2 regions of the Mycolicibacterium anyangense genome follow, and region 1 is predicted to be linked to the other one. Evidence: predicted binding sites of a transcription regulator. Region 1 holds the regulator's gene; the other holds the start of a gene.
What was found. Region 1 encodes LexA, which represses DNA repair genes until DNA is damaged. Its sites were predicted from a motif close to CGAACANNTGTTCG; they were not measured.
Positions count from the first base shown of each region.

Region 2: cofD (2-phospho-L-lactate transferase) is a predicted target of LexA. The motif match lies at 2,410-2,423, and genes of this name have one in related genera.

Region 1 is NZ_AP022620.1:735,334-738,748, forward strand. Features, by position in the region: gene G6N35_RS03425 (LGFP repeat-containing protein) at 1-1,762, shown strand, start outside; gene lexA (transcriptional repressor LexA) at 1,775-2,473, opposite strand; gene G6N35_RS03435 (LysM peptidoglycan-binding domain-containing protein) at 2,690-3,175, shown strand; gene nrdR (transcriptional regulator NrdR) at 3,275-3,415, shown strand, end outside.
Region 2 is NZ_AP022620.1:5,528,381-5,531,795, forward strand. Features, by position in the region: gene G6N35_RS26125 (coenzyme F420-0:L-glutamate ligase) at 1-1,191, opposite strand, end outside; gene cofD (2-phospho-L-lactate transferase) at 1,194-2,195, opposite strand; gene G6N35_RS26135 (WhiB family transcriptional regulator) at 2,489-2,842, shown strand; gene G6N35_RS26140 (metallopeptidase family protein) at 2,847-3,269, opposite strand.

The DNA of each region.
Region 1 (3,415 bases):
CGGTGATCTCGGCTTCCCGACCATCGACGAAGTGGCGGGCCTGCTGGGCCCGGACAGCCGGGTCAGCACCTTCAGTGCCAGCGACAAGCCCGCGATCTTCTGGACCGCCGACACCGGTGCGCGGGTGGTGCGCGGTGCCATCAATGCCGCCTGGGACAAGCTCGGTGGCTCCGGTGGCACGCTCGGCGCACCCACCGGCGACGAGACCTATGAAGGTGACGTCGTGAGCCAGAAGTTCACCGGCGGGACGGTCTCCTACAACAACGCCACCAAGGTGTTCACCACCGATCCGCCGGATCTGGCCGCGAACCTGTCCGGTGTCGAGGTCCCCGCCGATCCGACCACCCTGATCAACCAGGCCTGGCGTGCGGCCGGTGGTCTGACCGGCACGTTGGGCGCTCGCCAGGGTGCGCAGTACAGCGTCGGTAGCGACGGCACTGCCCAGGACTACGCCGGCGGCAAGATCTTCTACTCGCCGGCCACCGGAGCCCATGCGGTCACCGGAGCGATCTTGGCCAAGTACGACTCGCTGGGCGGCCCGAAGGGTGATCTCGGCCTGCCGACGGGTACCGAGGCCGACGGCGGCGCCCCCAACAGCCGGGTGAGCGCCTTCAGCGCACCGGACAAACCGGTGATCTTCTGGACGCCGGACAACGGGGCGATCGTCGTCCGCGGAGCGATCAACGCGGCCTGGGCCAAGCTCGGCGGCGCGACGGGATCGCTGGGTGTGCCGACCGGTGAGCAGACGGCCGACGGCGACACCCTGACCCAGAAGTTCAGCGGTGGCGAGATCTCGTTCAACAAGTCCAACGACAGCTTCAGCACCAAGCCGCCGGAATTGGCCGGACAGCTGTCGGGCCTCGAACTGCCCAGCGGCACCCCACCGCCGACTTCCGGCACGTCGGACACCAAGGGCGGCAAGAACTTCGCCTGGCATTGGTGGTGGCTGCTGGTCATCATTCCGGCGATCCTGCTCGTCGGCGTGATCGCACTGGGCCTGTTGTGGCTGCAGCGCCGCCGGGCCGCTGCTGCCGAGGATGACGACTTCGAGGACGCCGACTACGACGAGGACGACGATCGGTGGCCGGGTGAGCCGGAGACATCGCGTTATGCGTCCTATCCGGAGGGGAGTCGCGTCCAGGTTCCGGATTCGTCCGGGTTCAGCTGGTCGGCTGCGGGTGGCAAGACCATGCCCGGCCCCGACGATGTGTTCGACGGCGACCAGGATTCGATCGACACCACGCCCACCCGGATTCCCGTCGACCATGAGGCGGCCGAACCCGCACCCGATGATGCTCATCCCGACGACACCCACCCGGACTACGTGGAGTACGCGGAGGTCGAGGAAGCCGACCAGTACGAGGCCGAGGAAGCCAGCGATTCCGGCCGGCACGCGGCGGTGAATCTCGAAGAGTCCCAGTCGATGTGGCGTCTGGACATGGGCGAGATCGGGGCCCCGCGTCGCCGCCGGGCTGTCGAGGAGCCGGACGAGGTTCCCGTGGTGCCCGACGAGGACGTCACCCTCGAACCGGCTCAGGACTTGCAGTCCGACACCCATGAGGACGAAGGTCAGGCCCGGCCCGCAATTCATCTTCCGCTGGCCGATCCCTATCAGGCGCCGGAAGGCTATGTGATCAAGGCCAACACCCACTCCGGCCTGTACTACACGCCGGACTCCGAGCTCTACGAGCACACCATTCCCGAGGTGTGGTTCGCCAGCGAGGAACTGGCCCAGGCCAACGGCTTTCACAAAGCCGAGTAGGCCCGGGCGCCGTCAGAGCTTGCGGATTACGGTGACGACCTTGCCCAGGATGACCGCGTCGTTACCGGGGATCGGGTCGAACGCCGGGTTGTGCGGCATCAGCCAGACCTGACCGCTGGTGCGCTTGAACGTCTTGACCGTGGCCTCGCCGTCGATCATTGCGGCCACGATGTCGCCGTTGTCGGCGACGTGCTGCTGACGCACGACCACCCAGTCACCGTCACAGATGGCGGCATCCACCATCGACTCGCCGACCACCTTGAGCAGGAACAGCGAACCCTCGCCGACGAGTTCGCGCGGCAGCGGGAAGACTTCCTCGACGGCCTGCTCGGCCAGGATGGGGCCGCCCGCGGCGATGCGGCCGAGCACCGGCACGAACGTGGGCTCGGGCAGCGCGTCTGAACCCGCGACCTCGGTGACGGGTGTGGCCGGCAGATCGTCCGCGCTGCGGACGTCCACGGCGCGCGGGCGGTTGGCGTCGCGGCGCAGATAGCCCTTGCGCTCCAGCGTGCGCAACTGGTGGGCCACCGAGGAGGTCGAGGTGAGCCCGACCGCGTCGCCGATCTCCCGGATGCTCGGGGGATAGCCACGCGTGGTGACCGAGGTGCGGATCACCTCGAGGATGGTCCGCTGCCGCTCGGTCAATCCCGAATCGGATCGGGCGGTTTCGGTACCCGGCGATGAAGACGATGTGTCACTGCGGTCACTCATAGCGCCGAATGTAGTCGCATGCGGGGACACAATCAAACATTTGTTCGAGCGTGTCGTCCCGGCGTCGCGTGGATCGGAATGGCGGGCGCCGAAACTTGTCGGTGGTCCGTTTTATTCTTCCGACACGCTCGCTCGCATGTTCGAGTATCGAACAGATGATCGAGTATATTTCGAACACAAGAGCGAACCGCGGGCATATCGGAGGAAGGAGCGGACATGACAGTCATCGACGATCGACAGGTGGTGGCGTGGCCGTCTGAGTACCGTCGGCCGGCCGAGCAGCCCGGCGCTGCTGATCGGGTTCGCCCGGTCCGCGCCCGCAGTCCTCGGCGGCCGGGTCCGGCGCGGCCCGCCGGCGCGCCCCTGCGCTACCGGGGCACCGGCATTGGCGTGTCGCAGGCGGCGCATACCCGCAAGCCGGTCAGTACCACTGTCACCATCGTGCTGGCCGGGGTGGCGGCGCTGATCACGCTGTGGTTGGGCTCGCTGTTCCACCTCAGCTCCGCGGAGGTGTCGACCGTGCAGGTGCCCGACCAGCTCGCCGTGGTGCGGGTGCAGGCCGGTGAGACGCTGCAGCAGGTGGCATCTCGGGTGGCCCCGGACGCACCGGTGGCGCAGGTGGTCCAGCGCATCCGTGACCTCAACAAACTCGACTCGGCGGCACTGGATGCGGGGCAGACGCTGATCGCCCCCATCGGCTGATCGGACCCGGCCGTGGGCGGCATCGGCGCACCCCGGTGGACGGCGCAGGTAGGCTCTGGGTGGTTCACATCACCCGGTTGCGGCGGCGAAGGAGCGGTCATGCATTGTCCGTTTTGCCGTCATCCCGATTCTCGGGTGGTCGATTCCCGCGAGACCGACGAGGGCCAGGCCATTCGCCGGCGCCGGTCCTGCCCGGAGTGCGGCCGGCGTTTCACCACTGTGGAGACCGCCGTGCTCGCC
Region 2 (3,415 bases), 4.8 Mb from region 1:
GACAGCCAGCGCCACCAGCAATCCCTGAACAGCTGCCCCGACCGCCACGGTGAACATCGTGTGCTCGGCTGCGCTGCGCGCCGGATCCGGATAGCTGTGTGCGCCTTCGGGAACCAGGAACGGAATCACGACCTCCGGTGCGTCGTAGAGGATCTGCCCACGGGCGACCCGCTTCTCGACGCTCTCGGCGGGCCGGCCGTCACCGGTCAGGTCAGCGCGCCAGGCATCCTTCATCCTGTCCAGCAGCGTGATGCGCCTGCCGCGATCCTGCACCCAGACGAATCGGACCGGGCGGGTGTGGTGCGGCGCGGGCGCGGTCAAGGCCTCGGCGACCGCTTCCTCGATCAGCACCGGGTCGACGGGCTCGTCGGCGAACCGGCGGACCGAACGGCGTAGCAGCTGAGCTTGGCGGCGGCCCAGCTCGATCGACTCGGCGGTGCCGAGCCAGAACAGGTCGTCCTCGCCGCCGCGCAGCAGCCGGGCCGCAGTCGACCCGTCGTCGGCCAGCCGGAGTCCGCGCACCACCGCGATCGGCACCGCGGTGAGCTTGCCCTTCACCAGGTCTGCGGCTGCGGCGATCTCGTCGGCGACGGCGACTTCGGTCACCACCAACTCGTTTCCGTGGGCATCGACGGCACCGGCATAGCCGTAGAGCACCGGCAGCCCGGCCGCACCGATCGCGGCATCGGTTTGCCCATTGCGCCACGCCCGGCCCATGGTGTCGGTGATCAGCACGCCCACGTCGACACCCAACTGCTCGCGCAGTGCCGAGCGCAGGGCGGCCGCGCTTGCGTCCGGGTCCACCGGGAGAAGCGCCAATTCCGTTGTCCCGATGTTGGACCCGTCGACCCCGGCGGCCGCTTGCACCAGACCGTTGCGGTTCTCGGTGATCAGGGTCTTGCCCTTGCGGGCCAGCACCCGCACCGCCTCGTCGTCGATCAGCCTGCGGCGCAGCGCGTCCCGTTCCTCGGGATCGGCGGGCGCGGACACGATGCGCCCCTCACACTTGGAGACCACCTTGCTGGTGACCACCAGGATGTCGCCGTCGCGCAGCCAGGACGCCGCGCCTGCCACCGCCGCAACGAGGTCGTCACCTGGCCGGAATTCGGGAAGCCCGGTGACGGGCAGGATCTCGATCGGCGCCGCGCTGCCATGCTCGATGCTCGGCCGCGCCGTCGGGCTCGAGCCGATGCTCACGGCGTCACGCCCGCGAGTTCCAGTCCGGCGCGCACCATCTCGGCCGTCGCATCCGGATCCGACATCAACAGGGGAATGGCTGCCGTCGTCACACCCGGGATGTCGGCGTGATCCGTCTCCGAGATCAACCAGTAGTCCAGGATGCCGGTTGCCGAGCGCGCACCGTAGTGCCGCCCGACGGCCTGTGAGGAGGTCTCGACGCCGATCACCGATAGGCATTCGTCAGCCATGCCCCGCAATGGCTTTCCGGCGATGATGGGGGAGTAGCCCACCACCGGTGCTCCGGTGGAGCGCAACGCGGCGCGGATACCCGGGATGTTGAGGATCGCACCGATACTGACGACCGGGTTCGACGGCGCCAACATGACGACGTCGGCCTCGGTGATCGCGTCGGCGACACCTGGCCCGGCTTTGGCGGTTTCAGCGCCGACGAACGCGAAACTGTGGGTGGGGACCTGGGCGCGGTAGCGGACCCACCACTCCTGGAAGTGAATTGCCGCACGGTCACCGGTCTGCGGATCGTCGATCACCACGTGTGTTTCGCAACGGTCGTCGCTGGCCGGTAGGAGCCGGGCACCCGGCGACCAGCGGTCGCACAGCGCTTCGGTCACCTGTGACAGTGGATATCCCGCCCGCAGCATCTGACTGCGCACCAAATGGGTGGCCAGATCGCGGTCGCCCAGTCCGAACCAATCCGGCTGCACACCATAGGCGGCGAGTTCCTCTTTGGCGTTCCAGGTCTCGTTGCGGTGACCCCACCCCCGTTCGGGGTCGATCCCGCCGCCCAGGGTGTACATGCAGGTGTCCAGATCTGGGCAGATCCGCACACCGTGCATCCACGCGTCGTCGCCGATGTTGACCACCGCGGTGAGCTGGTGATCAAGATCGCTTGCGGCTGCGGATAACTGGCCGGCGAATTGGCCCAAACCGAGCAGTCGTTGCACCCCGAGGAGGAATCGGGCGCCTCCCACGCCGCCGACCAGAACGGTGATCTTCACACCGACCGACACTAGGCGGTCGGCTGTTGGGCCGTGCACTCGGTCACGATCGCGTTACCTCCGTGACACGCCGGGGCATCGACTCGCCGAATTGTCCGAGGAAAGTGGTATCAACTTCTGTCCTTTCGCTTGACCGCACAGGCCGAGGCGTGTCTAATCACATCAGTGTCATTTCGCGGTCCACCTGCCGTTTTCGGTGTCGCAGACCGAGATTCGACCAAATGTTCGAATGGGATGGCCACACTCGAATAGTGGGCGACAGCAGATCTACGAAACCAGGTGAGGAGGCGGGAATGTCCTATCAGCACTTCATTGGTGCGCTCGGGGCGCCGCACACCATTACTGGCTCGGAGAACACGGGGGTAACGGCGCGCGCTCACCTGAGTTTGGTGCCTGATCCCGTCGATGTGATTCCGATGGAGCCGGGCGACGAACAATGGCAGGAGAAGGCGCTGTGCGCCCAAACCGACCCGGAGGCGTTCTTTCCTGAGAAGGGCGGCTCCACCCGTGAGGCCAAGCGAATCTGCTTGGGCTGCGAGGTGAAGGATGCGTGCCTCGACTATGCCCTCGCGCATGACGAGCGCTTCGGCATCTGGGGCGGGCTCTCCGAACGGGAGCGTCGTCGCCTCAAGCGCGGCATCATCTGACGCGCTAATCCTCTTCCAGGCTCGGGTCGATCACGGTGGGTTCGACCCCGAGATAGGTGGCCACTTGAGCCACCAGGATGTCATGCAACAGATCAGTGAGATCGATCGAGTCTTTGGCTCGTCGCTCGATCGGCTTGCGGAACAATACGATTCGCGCGCGCGTCGGGTTGCCCCGGACGTCGACGCCGGCCGGGATCAACCGCGCCAGCGCGATCGGTCCGTCAGCCACCACTTCGGGCGGCCACTGCACACTGTCGGGGTCCTTCGGAGCGATCCGGGGGATCTCGTCGACGGCGACGTCCAGCGCAGTGAGCCGCTGTTGCCAGCGGCGCTCGATGGGCTCGTAGGCTTCCAGTACTGCCATATCGAAGCGTTCGGCGCGGCTGCGCCAGCCGGGAACTGTCGGCGGCAGCAACGGGCCGCGCATCTCGCGCCCACGTCGTGAGCTTGCGGAACCCCCGGAACCACCACCTCGGCGGGAACTGCGGGAATCGGCCACGCCAGCGATCGTAACGGTTGGGAATCGACGGCCCCGCCGCTGCGCGTGTCCGCCACTTACCGGCAATTGTCGCG